DNA from 2 places in the Vreelandella sp. EE27 genome. Region 1 is predicted to be linked to the other one. Evidence: predicted binding sites of a transcription regulator. Region 1 holds the regulator's gene; the other holds the start of a gene.
What was found. The regulator sigma-54, encoded in region 1, starts transcription at its own class of promoters, with help from an activator protein. The targets are predictions, from matches to a motif close to TGGCACNNNNNTTGCTNT.

Region 1 (7,099 bases):
CGATTCCGACCAGCGCCAGTGGCTCGCCAGCGCCGACCACGGCATACTGCAAAACGAGCGCCAGTCGTTGATCATGGAGGGCTCGGCCAGGCTACTCGCCCCGGACGAGGGCTGGCAGCTCGATACCGAGCGGCTACACTACGATGGCATCGACCGCCACGCCTACACCGAGGCACCGGCCCTTTTACAGCAGCCCCCTCAGCAGATGAGCGCCAACCGCATGGATGTCTGGCTCGACACGAGCCAGGTCCGGCTCACCGATAACGTACGCGGTACTCACCCGCCCGCCCGCTCAACGCCTTAGGAGTCGTTATGCACCCGTTTTTACGTACCGCGCTACTGGTACTGGCCCTGCCTTTGAGCGCCGCCGCCCAGACAAGCCAGGCCCCCGTCGAAGTCGAAGCCGACCGGCTCGATCTTGATCAGCGCGCGGGTACTGCCGTCTACTCCGGTAATGTGGATATCCGCCAGGGGGAAATGCAGATTACCGGCGACCGGGTCGAAATCTCGCGCAACGACGCCGGCGAGCTTTCCCAGGCTGTGGCCACCGGCGAGCGCGCCTACCTTCGCAACCAGCTCGAAAACGACGAAGGCCCGATGGAGGGATGGGCGCGGCGCATCGTCTACCACGTCAGCGAACGGCGCATCGAGCTTATCGACCAGGCCGAACTCCACCAGCGGGCCGACCGCTTTCAGGGCGGGCGTCTCGAGTACTTCATCGACCGCGAAGTGGTTCAGGCGCGCTCAGACGTTAGCGGTAGCGACAACCAGCGCATCCGCATGACGCTACAGCCCGCGCAATAGGAGAATGACCGTGTCGAGCACGCAATCTGGGGCGGTCAAAACGCTTCACGCCCGCCACCTCGCCAAAAGCTACAAGCGCCGCCGGGTGGTAAAAGACATCAACCTGGAGATCACCCAAGGCAGCGTGGTGGGCCTACTCGGGCCCAACGGGGCGGGCAAGACCACCTCGTTTTACATGATCGTAGGCCTGGTCAAGGCCGATGCCGGTACGGTGGGGATCGACGAGCGCGACCTGACTCGGGCACCGATGCACGAACGCGCCACCGCCGGCATCGGTTACCTCCCCCAAGAGGCATCGATTTTTCGCAAGCTGTCGGTGGCCGATAACATCTTGGCGATTCTGGAAACGCGCAAGGAGCTGGACCGCCGCGGCCGGGAAGCGCGCCTGGAGCAATTGCTCGACGATTTCCACATTACCCATATCCGCGACAACTTAGGCATGAGCCTTTCCGGCGGCGAGCGCCGCCGCGTGGAGATTGCCCGCTCGCTTGCCACCGACCCCGCGTTCATTTTGCTCGACGAACCCTTCGCCGGGGTCGATCCGATCTCGGTCGGCGAGATCAAGTCGATCATCCTGGCTCTCAAGGCACGCCACATCGGAGTGCTGATCACCGACCATAACGTGCGCGAGACGCTGGATATTTGCGATATCGCCTATATCGTGGGTGACGGCCACATCATCGCAAGCGGCGACTCAACCGCCATTTTGAATAACCAGAAGGTTCGTGAGGTCTACCTGGGCGCCGATTTCCGCCTCTAAACCATCGCCAATCCTAAAGTTCCGTGTAGTGGCATATTTATTGCACTTGCGCCGGACCCCAACTCGCACTAGGGTGGAGCTTTACGAGTAACGAGTGGTTCTTCAATGGTCATGAAAGCCTCTTTACAGCTGCGGGTCGGCACGCAGCTGACCATGACGCCTCAACTGCAGCAGGCCATTGCCCTGCTGCAGCTCTCCACCCTCGATCTTCGCCAGGAAATTCAGCAGGCGCTCGACGCCAACCCGCTGCTGGAGCAAGAGGACGAGTTTGGCGAAGAGAGCGTGACCGAGACCGCCGAAGCCGAATGGGAAGAGAGCATCCCCAGCGAACTCTCCATCGATAGCGAGTGGTCCGACACCTATCAGGACATGGCGGCCAGCGCCGGCAGCGAGGGGCCGGATTTCGAGCGCCAGGCGGCGGGCCAAAGCCTGCATGGCCATCTGCTCTGGCAGTTGGCCATGACCGACGCCAGTGAGCGCGAGTACGCCATTGCCGAAAGCCTGATCGACGCGCTGGACCCCAACGGCTACCTCACCCAGCCTCTCAACGATATTCGCGAAGGGCTCAAGGCCCAGGGGCTCGAAGGTTTGAGTCAGCGCGAGGTGGAAAACACGCTGATGCGTATGCAGCAGTTCGAACCCACCGGCGTTTTCGCCCGCGACCTGCGCGAATGCCTGATGCTCCAGCTCGCCACCCTGGCCGACGACACGCCGCTTCTGGTGCCCGCCAAACGCCTGGTGCGCCAGTTTCTCGAAGCCCTCGGAAAGGACGACCTGCGCCTTTTGAAGCGCCGCCTGGGGCTCGACGACGAGCAGCTCGATGACGTCATCGGGCTGATCAGAAGCCTCGACCCGCGCCCGGGCAGCGCATATGGCGTCACCAACGAAAGCTACATCACCCCGGATCTGGTGGTGCGCCACGATAACGAAGGCTGGCACCTCGAGCTCAACCCCGAAGCGCTTCCACGGCTGCGCGTCCAGCCGGACTACGCAAGCCTGATCAAGCGAGCGGACAAGAGCCAGGACAACCAGTTTTTAAAAGAGCACCTGCAAGAGGCGCGCTGGCTGATCAAGAGCCTGTCGAGTCGCAACGATACCCTGTTGCGCGTCGGTCGCGAGATCATCGCTCGCCAGCTGGGCTTTTTGGAGCGCGGCGAAGAGGCCATGAAACCCTTGATACTCGCCGATATCGCCGAGGCCGTGGAGATGCACGAATCGACGATTTCACGGGTGACGACGCAAAAATACATTCACACCCCCCGCGGCGTATTCGAGCTCAAGTACTTCTTCTCGAGCCAGGTGAGCGGTCATGACGGCAACGACAGCCACTCGAGTACCGCGATCCGTGCCCGGTTGAAAAAACTGATTCAAGAAGAGACGCCGGGCAAGCCGCTCTCGGACAGCCGCCTTGTGTCGCTATTGGAAGATGGCGGCATTAGCGTAGCGCGGCGCACGGTGGCAAAATACCGCGAAGCCATGGGGATTCCCTCCTCCAGCGAACGGCGGCGTTTGCGTTAAAAAGTGAAACTGGCCGCCGGGGCTTTGCAATGGTAGAAAAAGGGTTACAATCAAAGGACAGTCCTGGATTAGGAGTACGTCGATGCAAGTCAACATTACGGGCCATCACCTGGAACTGACCGACGCTCTGCGCGATTACGTTAACGAAAAACTCGAACGTATCGAGCGTCACTACGACAACATCACTACCGTTCATGTCACGCTTTCCATCGAGAAAGAGCGTCAGCAGGCCGCCTGCACCCTCCACGCGGCCGGCGCCGATTTGCACGCCGAAGCCCAGGACAACGACATGTACGCCGCCATTGACGCGCTGGCCGACAAGGTCGATCGCCAACTCGTAAAACACAAGGAAAAAGCACAAGCTCGCGCCCAGGGCGCTGGCGTGCGTTAAATCGATGACCCTGGAAACCATACTCCCCCCGGAGCGCGTGCTGTTCGACGTCCCCGGGGGCAGCAAAAAGCGCGTGCTGGAGTTCTTCAGCACCTTCATCGCCCAAAATACGCCCAGCCTGGATAGCCAGGAAGTGTTCAGCCGTTTGATCGGCCGCGAGCGACTAGGCAGTACCGGCATTGGGAATGGGGTCGCGATTCCCCACGCCCGCAGCCCTCACTGCAGCGCTCCTATCGCCGGCTTTTTAAAGCTTGCCGAACCGGTGGATTTCGACGCTATCGACGGCGACCCGGTGGACCTGGTGTTTGTACTGCTGGTGCCGGAAGAGGCCGACGACACCCACCTTGCGCTGTTGGGTCAGGTCGCCACCATCATGAATGACGTCGCCACCCGCGCACAGTTTCGCAAATGCGAGAGCCAGCGCGAGCTTTTGGAGATCGTCACCGCCAAAATTCGCGAGCAAACGGGCAGCTAGAACCAGGCCCTACCCACCCAGCCCTACAGACCGAAGAGAAACACTATGCAACTGGTGATTATCAGCGGCCGCTCCGGGTCGGGAAAGTCCATTGCGCTTCAGGCGCTGGAGGACCTGGGCTACTACGCCATCGACAACCTGCCGGCCATGCTGCTGGGTTCACTGGTCGATGAGCTAAGACAGCAAGGCGAGCGCACGCACCTGGCGGTGAGTATCGATGCGCGCAACCTGCCCACGGCCCTGGAGCGCTTTCCGGCCCTGCTTCAGGACATCAAATCCGGCAGTACCCGGGTGCAGGTGATTTATCTGACCACCGACGCCCGGATTTTGCTCGAGCGCTATTCGGCCACGCGCCGGCGCCACCCGCTGACCCGGGACAGCGGGATGACCCTCGAAGAAGCGATCGCCAAGGAGGAAGAGACGCTTTTTGGCATCCGCGAGCTGGCGGATCTGATGATCGACACCTCGCGGCTGACGGTGCACGATTTGCGCGGACGGATCACCGAGCAGCTTTGCCATCAGCGCCAGAGCCAGCTCACCCTGACGCTCGAGTCGTTTGGCTACAAGCGGGGAGTACCGCTGGACGCGGATATCGTATTCGATATCCGCTGTCTGCCCAACCCTTACTGGGACCCGACGCTTAGACACTTCACCGGGCGCGACCCCGAGATCGCCGCTTTTTTACAGGCCTACCCGGTCGTCGATGAGATGGGCATGGATATTCTCAACTGGCTGGAGAAGTGGCTTCCGGCCTACCAGAGCAGCCAGCGCAGCTACATGACCATCGCTATCGGCTGTACCGGCGGCCAGCACCGCTCGGTGTACATGGTCGAACAGCTGGCCAAAAAGATGCTCGATAAGCGCTCCAGCGTACAGCTTCGCCACCGCGAGCTGGGCATTCATTACAGCGTTGACGACACTACCCCATCGTAATGCCTGGGCGGCGCGAGCTTGCCGTGTCCTCCCTTATGAACCACGCACACTCAACCAAGACACCGCTAGGCAAAAAGGAACCAGGGTGCCCGAAAGAATTCTTACATTGACCAACCAGCGCGGCCTTCACGCCCGCGCCGCTACCAAGCTTGTTACCTGCGCGCAGCGGTTCGAGTCTCGGGTATATGTCTATAAGCAGACCCAGAAGGCCGACGCCGCCAACATCATGTCGCTTTTAATGCTGGCCGCCCCCTGCGGTACGGCGCTGACCGTCGAGGCCGTGGGCCAGGACGCCGAACAGACCCTGGAGGCAATTCAAGCACTATTCGATGCCCGCTTCTACGAAGAGATCTGACGGCGGACCTTGAGAGGCGGCCTAATCATCCACCTGTCGAGCAAAATAATGCAGCTAATCCAAACCGGCAAATACTCCCTGGTCCACTTTGACCCCGAGCACGACCAGTTCATCAAGACCTTCCAACCCAAAACCTTTGACCGGCTGCGCTACCTACTGCGCATCCGCCCCTATCCCGGGCTCAACTTCGCGCTGATTGCCTCGCGCCTGAACGCGCTGGGCATTGCCACGCCAACGATCACCGAGGCCCGCCCCTACCGGGTGGCCACCCAAAATATCCACGGCGTGGCGCTAAAGGAGCTGATCCTGGACTCGCCAGACCTGCAGGCACAGTACTTGGATGCCCTGGTGGCGTTCGATCAAAACGGCATTCATTGCCGCGGCCTACACACCGGCAACTTTTTGGTACGCAACGGACGCCTGGTCGCCATCGACCTCGATGCCTACAAGGCGCCGCGTTGGTGGCGCTACTCGCGCCGCGAGTACCTGAACTGCCTGAGCCGTTCGCTCACCGGTGATGAAGCCTTCTTGTTCCACCGTCTGCTCGAGCGGCTGGGGCTGGACGCGAACTACCGCCGGATACGCTGAGCGCTCTGTTTAGCGCCTGCTTTTTAGCGTTTAAAAAAGCCTGCCCACTAAAAAGCCCGCCGTTTTGAACGGCGGGCTTTTTTGGCAAGTGGCGCGTGTCGGGATCAGCTGCCGGCCACGGTCATGGCATCCACCAGCCAACTGCCCGTATGGATACTGCCCCGGGTGTCCAGGTCTTCGCCCAACCCACTCAACCCGCTAAACATGGTCTTGAGGTTGCCCGCGATGGTGAACTCCTCGACCGGGTACTGGATCTCGCCGTTTTCTACCCAGAACCCCGCCGCGCCGCGGGAGTAGTCGCCGGTAACGCTATTTACGCCCTGGCCCATCAACTCGGTGACCAGTACGCCCCGGCCCATGCGTTTAAGAAGCGCGTCCAGGCTTTCCAACGGCGCTTCGAGGCGAATATTACGCGCCCCGCCCGCGTTACCCGTGGTGCTCATGCCAAGGCGCCGCGCGCTGTAGGAGGAGAGCATATAGCTTGCGATACGACCATCTTCGATGAACCGATTATGGCGGGTCTGCACGCCTTCGCCGTCGAAGGGCGAGCTCGCCATGGCGCCCACTTCCAGCGGGCGCTCCTCGAGGCTGAACCACTCGGGGAAAAGCGGCTCGCCAAGCTGGTCGCATAGAAACGAGGCTTCGCGATAAAGCGCGCCGCCGGCCAATGCCCCCATCAGGTGACCCACCAGCCCGCTTGCCTGGGAGGGATCGAAAAGGACCGGAAAGGTGCCGGTCGGCGGACGTTTGGCGCCGAGCCGGCGCAGCGTGCGCCTGGCCGCCTCGCGGCCCACGCTTTCCGGGTCTCGAAGCGCGCGCGGGTCCCGGGCGCTGGTGTAGTCGTAGTCGCGCTGCATGCCCTGCTCGTCCTGGGCGATCAGCATGCAGGAAAGCGAGTGGCTGCTGCCTTTTTGGGTCCCCATGAAGCCGTGGCTGTTGGCATAGACCCGCACGCCCTCGCCGCTTGAAAGCGACGCGCCTTCGGACTGATGAATACCCGCCACGTCGCGCCCGGCCTGTTCGCAGGCAAGCGCCAGTTCGGTGGCGCGCTCGGTGTCCAGCGCCCAAGGGTGGTGAACGTCGAGATCCGGAAACTCGGTGGCCATTAGCGAGGCGTCCGCGAGCCCTGCCGCCGGGTCTTCGCCGGTGTATTGGGCGATCGCCAGCGCCTTCTCGACCGCCGCTTTGATCGACGCCGAGCTTGCGTCGCTCGACGAGGCACTGCCCTTGCGTTTGCCTACGTAAAGCGTAACCGCAATTCCCTGGTCCCGGGAA
Region 2 (7,099 bases), 260 kb from region 1:
GTGGGTTCAGTGCCGCTTTCGGGGCCTACGAGCTCGACGACTTCCAGATCGAACCCGGAAAGCGCTGAAAATTTCCACGGCGAACTGAGAAGGCGCATCTTGCCTACGCCCAGATGGCGCAGAATCTGCGAGCCTGTACCAATGGTCATGTAATTACCGGAGCCGTCGGAGTCGCTGGTGCGCGGTGGCTGTACGCGGCCCAAAAACAGCTCCAACTGATCCTTGAGATCCTGCGCCGGATACCCTTCGTCGATCAATACCAGCACGCCCGCCTCGGCCGTGGCGATCTCATCGAGTGCCCGGTGCGCGTGCCAGCGATAGGACGACGCCTGCGTCAGCCCCAGCACGTCGCGCAGCGTATCGGCCAGGTGAACGCGCACCGTGGTGATCTCTTCCGGGACGGGGCGACCCTTGACCAGCGCCAAGTGGTGGCTGCCCTGCAGGCGGTCGCGAAACACGTGCAGCGTCAGCTCGCCGTGAGTGGTCGATACCGGCGTGGTTTCGATTAGATCGACGGTTTGCTCGTTGACCATGCGGTAGTGAATCAGATCGGCGATGGTGCCCATCTTGATACCGTGGGTGTTGGCGAACGCCTCGAGCTCGGGGCGGCGCGCCATGCTGCCATCGTCGTTCATGATCTCACAGATCACGCCGCTCGGGTCACACCCGGCAAGCGCCGCCAGATCGCAGGCCGCCTCGGTGTGCCCGGCGCGGCGCAGCACCCCGCCCGGCTCCGCCATCAACGGGAAGATATGCCCGGGCTGCACGATATCCGCCGCTTTCGCGTTGGGGGCCGCCGCGGCCTGTACGGTGCGGGCGCGATCCGCCGCCGAGATACCGGTCGTCACGCCTTCGCGGGCCTCGATCGAGAGCGTGAACTTGGTACCGAAACCGGAACCGTTTTTACCCACCATCAAGGGCAGGTCCAGCCGCTCGCAGCGCTCGCGCGTCATGGGCATACAGATCAGCCCGCAGGCGTGGCGCGCCATGAAGTTGATATGCTCGGGCTGAACCTTTTCAGCCGCCATAATGATATCGCCTTCGTTTTCGCGATCCTCATCATCCATGAGGATCACCATTTTGCCCTGCCGGATATCTTCGACCAGATCGGCAATCGGGGATAGTCCCTCTGAACAGGCGTGCACCATGGAATCTCCCAAACAGTAGCCGCACTATGTGCGATTTTGCGCGCAAGGGTACCTTGGCTGACCCGCGCGCGCCAGGTTTAAGCGCGTTCGCCACCAGCGCCAACCTTTGGTCAGCGCCTCTCAACGCGCGCTCGATTTAGTCGGCGTTACCGCAGGTCTCGAGATCGCGGGGTTTGGCAATAATGCGCCAATCCTCCCCTACCGCCCGGATATCCTGAATATCCAGGCGCTTTTGATGGGCCATTTCGGTAAGCCCGGGCAGCGCGAAAAGCGGCCGCGCTTCGCCCCCCAAAAGCGTGGGCGCGACAAAAAGCTGCAGCTCGTCGACCAGGCGCGCGTCGAGCAGTGCCCCGGCCAGGGTCGCGCCGGTTTCTACCAGCACTTCGTTGACATCGTACTCGCAGGCCAAATAGCTCAGCATATCGGAAAGCGACACCCTGCCCGCCGCGAAAGCGGGCATCACGTGAATGTGCGCGCCCGCCTCTTCCAGTTTACGGCGCTTCTCTTCGCTGTGCTGCTCGGTGGTGATCACCAGGGTCTGGCCGGGCTCTTGTAGACAGGCCGCGGCCAGCGGCAGGCGCAGCGTCGAGTCCATGATCACGCGAAGCGGCTGGCGGGCGGCGGCTAGCTCGCCGTTGTCGAGGCCGAGCTGTTCGGCGCGCAGGGTCAGGCGCGCATCATCCAAAATGATCGACTCGACGCCGCTCAAAATGGCGCTCGAACGCGCGCGTAGCCGCTGTACCTGGCGGCGCGCCTCGGGCCCGGTAATCCACTGCGACTCCCCCGAGCCCATGGCGGTGCGCCCATCCAGACTCATGGCCATTTTCAAGCGCACGAACGGCAACCCGCGCTGCATACGCGAGATAAACCCCGGATTGAGCGCCTGGGCCTCGGACGCCAAAAGCCCGGTCTCGACCTTGATACCCGCCTTTTCCAAGCGCTCGACCCCTTGGCCGCTGACCTGCGGGTTGGGGTCGACCATGGCGATCACCACCCGGGCTACCTGGGCGCTGACCAGGGCATCGGCGCAGGGGCCCGTGCGGCCTACGTGAGAGCAAGGCTCCAGCGTGACGTAGGCGGTCGCCCCGCGGGCGCTGTCGCCGGCAGCATCCAGGGCATGCACTTCCGCGTGGGCCTCGCCCGCTCGCTCGTGAAAGCCTTCGCCTACCACGCGCCCTTCGTCCTCGGCGCCTACGTCATCGTAGCGAACGATCACGCAGCCCACTCGCGGGTTGGGGTCAGTGGTGTAAAGGCCCTTTTTGGCAAGCGTGAGAGCTCTTGCCATATAGACGTGGTCGCGGGGGGAAAAGGCCGTGCTCATCAGGATTCTCCGCCAGGCTTTGCCGTTTCATTATCAGCGCCTGCCGGCGTAGCACTGGAGGCCTCTTTAGGGCTTTGCGCCAGCCGGTCGATCTCGGCGCGAAACTCGTCCAGATCCTGAAATTTGCGATAAACCGAAGCAAAGCGGATGTACGCGACCTGGTCGAGCCCGCTCAGCGCTTTCATGACCGCCTCGCCAATATCCCAGGCGTTCACTTCCCGCTCGCCTTGAGCACGCAATTGCTGGCGAATGCGCTCGACCGCCGCTTCGATGGCCTCGGCGCTGACCGGGCGCTTTTCCAGCGCGCGCAGCATGCCGGCGCGCAGCTTGGCCTCGTTGAAACTTTCACGGGAGCCGTCGGATTTTACCACCCGGGGCATGATGAGCTCCGCGGTTTCGTAGGTGGTAAAGCGCTCCTGGCAGCTGGCGCACTGGCGCCGCCGCCGCACCTGGTCGCCGTCTGCCACCAGGCGCGAGTCGGTGACTCGAGTATCATTAGCACCACAAAAAGGGCAATGCATGGCCGTCAACCTATGGTTAGAGCAGTAATAACGTTGTGCCGCCTGAGCGCGTTTTTAAAACGCCACGCTATCGAACAAGAGCCGTTTAAAAGCAGGCCTTTAAAAACAGATTTTTTAAAGGCTTACTGAATAGCCCCACAAGGGTTCGTTCGATATGCAGGGGTCGCCGCCTTTTATATCGATGCGGCCATAACCTAGCATTGTAACGATTTGGCACACAAGCTGCAGCGTTTGTTACAGCTATCACAAGAGGACGCGCCATGACGCCTTTCGAGCAAACGCTTCACCGCTATTTGACCCACCTTTATGGCCACCGCGCGGACGAGGTCGTCCGGCGAATCAACCAGCACCTGGCGTACTACGCCGACGCCCGGGCAAGGGGCGAAAGCCAGGACGGCACGCCGGTTGCCCGGGTGAATGACGCCCCTCCCGGCGCACCACTTTGGAGCGAAAGGGATCAGTGGGTGATCAGCTATGGCGACTCGATCACCGCCGAGGACCAGCCTCCCCTTACCGTGCTCAGCGATTTTTTACGCAACCGCCTGGGCGACTGCATTAGCGGCGTGCACGTACTGCCCTTCTTTCCCTGGAGCAGCGATGACGGCTTCTCGGTCATTCACTACCGGGAGGTCAATCCCGAGCTCGGCGATTGGTCGCATATTCGCGAGATTGCCCACCACTTCGACCTCATGGGCGATTTGGTACTCAACCACGTCTCCCGGGAGTCGCTCTGGTTCGTCGACTACCTGACCGGGAGCCTGCCCGGGCGCGATTTCTTTATCGAGGCCGACCCGCAGACGGATGTCTCCCAGGTGACCCGGCCACGCAGTAGTCCGCTTTTGGTGCCCGTGGCCACCCGGCGCGGCACGCGCCACCTGTGGGCGACCTTTTCCGACGACCAGATCGATCTGAACTTCGAAAACCCGGATGTCCTGCTCGAATTCGTGGGCATTCTGCTTTTCTATCTACTGCAGGGTATTCGCATCATCCGCCTCGACGCCGTGGCGTTTTTATGGAAACGCCTGGGCACGAACTGCATCCACCTGCCCGAAACCCATACCGTGGTGCGCCTTTTGCGCGCGATCGTCGACGAGGTGGCCCCGGGGACGCTGTTGATCACCGAAACCAACGTGCCCCACGCGGAGAACATCAGCTACTTCGGCCTCGAGCGGCTACTGCCGGATGCAACAGAGCCCGTGAAAACCGCGGATGAGGCGCACATGGTGTATCAGTTCGCCCTGCCGCCACTTTTATTGCACACCCTTACCCGGGGTGAAACCTCGACGCTACAGGCCTGGCTTGCAAGCCTGCCCACGCTTCCGGACAACTGCACCTACTTGAACTTTACCGCGAGCCACGACGGCATCGGCGTGCGCCCGCTGGAGGGCCTGTTACCCGATCACGAGCGCGACGCTTTGCTTGAATTGATGCACCGCTTCGGCGGTTTTGTCAGCATGCGCAGTAACCCGGACGGCAGCGACACGGCCTACGAGATCAACATCACCTGGTTCGAGGCAATGCGCGGCACCCGCCGCGGACCGGACCCCTGGCAGATCGCCCGATTTTTGTGTAGCCAGGCGATCATGCTCACGCTTCAAGGGATTCCCGCGCTCTACATCCACACCCTGACCGGCTCGCTCAACGACGTCGAGGGCGTAGAACGGAGCGGACGGCTACGCTCGATCAACCGTCACCACTGGGCGCTCGATGAGCTGGAGCTGTTGCTGGAAAGCCCGACAACGCCGACCCATGATATATTCTTTGCGCTACGCGAATTTTTGAAGCAGCGCAGCTCAGAGCCATGCTTTCATCCGGGCGCCGCCCAGCGCGTTATCGCGACAAGCGACAACGTACTGGCCATCGAGCGCGGCCCGCTTCGAGATGGTAGAACCTTGCTGGCGCTTTTCAACGTGACCGACAAGCCCGCCCCGCTCGAAGAGGCCGGTGAGACGCTGACAGACACCCTCGACCGGCACACCTGGCGAACACTCGATAGCGAGCAGGCCTGGGTACCGGAAAAAGCCCTGCCACCCTACGCCGTTCGCTGGCTGGTGCGCGAAGGGGGTTGAACCGCTCGACCTGCGCTGCACGACGACCCACTCCCTTGAGGCCACTACCCCCATGCCGGTCACGTTTAAAAAATCACTGCTCACCGCGCTTGCAAGCGCAGGCCTGGGGGCGACACCTGGCGTTGCCTCAGAACTGCCCGCTCCCATCGAGGCGCTGCGCGATCAGGGCGTCATGATTCACGAACGCTTCGAAGCCCCTGGCGGGCTTACCGGCTTTGGCGCCAGCACGCCAGGTCAGGAAATGATCATCTACCTGACGCCGGATGGCGAGCACGCCATTATCGGCACGATGATGGATCGCCAGGGCGAAAATGTCACCGAAGATCAGCTTGAGGCTTCTGTGCGCGTACCGTTGGAAGCGCAGACCTGGCAAAGCCTTGTGCAGAGCCACTGGATTCAGGATGGCGACCGCGAAGCGCCCAGGACGGTCTACATGTTTACCGATGCCAACTGTCGCTACTGCAAGCAGCTTTGGCGCCAAACCCGCCCCTGGGTCGAGGCCGGCGAGGTCCAGCTTCGCCACATCATGGTCGGTATATTGGCGCCCAACAGCCCGGCGCTGGCCGCCACGCTGCTCGCCGCCGACGACCCGTCGGCGGCCTTGAAAGCGCATAGCGAAGGCGAGCCTATCGAGGCCAGCGCCCAGGCGATCGCGATCGAGGAGCAGGTCTACACCAATAACCAGCTCTTCGAGGCGCTTGGCCTGAACGCCACCCCGACCAGCGCTTTCCAGCGCGAAACCGAGGACGGCCATATCCGCCTTGATCGTATCGAGGGGTTGCCAAGCGAGGAGCGCTTGATCGACATGATGGGCAGTGAGGCGCCTTGAGGCGCGCTCACTATAACTCGGAATACGACGCACCCCGCCCCCCATCATCCGCTTGCTCTGCAAGCGGTTTTTTTTATTAATGCTCCGCCGGTTTCCGCCGATATAGAGCATCGTATCTGAAGGTGCTTGTTTTAAATAAAACCAAACCGGGAACACCATGACACGATTAACGTTGAACCAAAGACTGTGGGGCGTACTGGCCATCATATGCTTTGCCATGCTGGCCCTGGTGGGCTGGCTTAGCTGGGATACTCGACAAACCATGGAGGAGGAGCGGCGCACCAGTATCCAGCAGGTAGTCGAGAGTCTGGGTTCCCAGTTGGAATCACTTCAAGCGCGGGCCGCCAGCGGCGAGCTCACCCGCGAGCAGGCGCAGCAGCGCGCAATCGAGAGCATCGTCAACGCCGGCTTTGGCGACGGCGAGTATATCTTCGCTTTCGACGAGCAGCTCGATATCGTCGCGCACCCCAGGCGTGAACGGGGCGACGATATGAGTAGCTTCCAGGACAGTCGCGGCATGTATCTCTACAGCGCCTTCATGGAGGCGGCCAAGTCCGGCGGCGGCCACGTCGAGTACTATTCGCGCCGCATCGATGAGGGTGACGACCAGTTTCCCAAAATCAGCTATTTCGCTTACTTACCTGATTGGGGCTGGGCCTATGGCGCGGGCATCTATACCGATGACATCAACGCGGATTTTATTAGCAACCTGATTCAGTCGCTGATCGCCTTTCTCATTATCGGCTTGCCCGTGGCGCTTTTAATGGGCTGGATCATTCGCGATGTGGGACGCCGGCTGGGGGGTGACCCGCGCTATGCCGCCAACGTGGTCAGCCATATTGCCGATGGTGACCTGACCCGCAGCACCACGCTTGCCCGCTCGGATCAACACAGCTTACTGTTCAATATCAACCGTATGCGGGAAAACCTGGCGGATACGATTGGCGGGATTCACCAGGGCGCCGACCAGGTCAACAGCGGGGTCGAGCAGATCGTGGGCGTCAACGAAGAGCTTTCGACGCGCACCGAGCAGCAGGCCGCCTCGCTTGCCGAAACCGCTTCGAGCATGGAAGAACTGACGGCGACGGTGAAGCAAAACGCCGAGCACGCCGACCACGCGCGTCAACTGGCCGCCTCCACGGCCTCCAACGCCCAGCGCGGCAGCGACGCCATGACCAACGTGGTCAGCACGATGGATGCCATCAACGAAA

Region 2: a site for sigma-54 is predicted at 3,202-3,219, ahead of ACWHVV_RS11740 (sugar phosphorylase). Genes of this name have one in related genera too.

The regions. Positions count from the first base shown of each region.
Region 1 covers NZ_OZ309109.1:2,211,300-2,218,398, forward strand. The annotation lists gene lptC (LPS export ABC transporter periplasmic protein LptC) at 1-304, shown strand, start outside; gene lptA (lipopolysaccharide transport periplasmic protein LptA) at 313-804, shown strand; gene lptB (LPS export ABC transporter ATP-binding protein) at 815-1,564, shown strand; gene ACWHVV_RS10650 (RNA polymerase factor sigma-54) at 1,670-3,082, shown strand; gene hpf (ribosome hibernation-promoting factor, HPF/YfiA family) at 3,165-3,473, shown strand; gene ACWHVV_RS10660 (PTS sugar transporter subunit IIA) at 3,478-3,948, shown strand; gene rapZ (RNase adapter RapZ) at 3,994-4,881, shown strand; gene ACWHVV_RS10670 (HPr family phosphocarrier protein) at 4,967-5,236, shown strand; gene ACWHVV_RS10675 (hypothetical protein) at 5,285-5,824, shown strand; gene pmbA (metalloprotease PmbA) at 5,929-7,099, opposite strand, start outside.
Region 2 covers NZ_OZ309109.1:2,469,131-2,476,229, forward strand. The annotation lists gene ribBA (bifunctional 3,4-dihydroxy-2-butanone-4-phosphate synthase/GTP cyclohydrolase II) at 1-1,148, opposite strand, end outside; gene ribD (bifunctional diaminohydroxyphosphoribosylaminopyrimidine deaminase/5-amino-6-(5-phosphoribosylamino)uracil reductase RibD) at 1,285-2,469, opposite strand; gene nrdR (transcriptional regulator NrdR) at 2,469-2,990, opposite strand; gene ACWHVV_RS11740 (sugar phosphorylase) at 3,251-5,059, shown strand; gene dsbG (thiol:disulfide interchange protein DsbG) at 5,112-5,888, shown strand; gene ACWHVV_RS11750 (methyl-accepting chemotaxis protein) at 6,046-7,099, shown strand, end outside.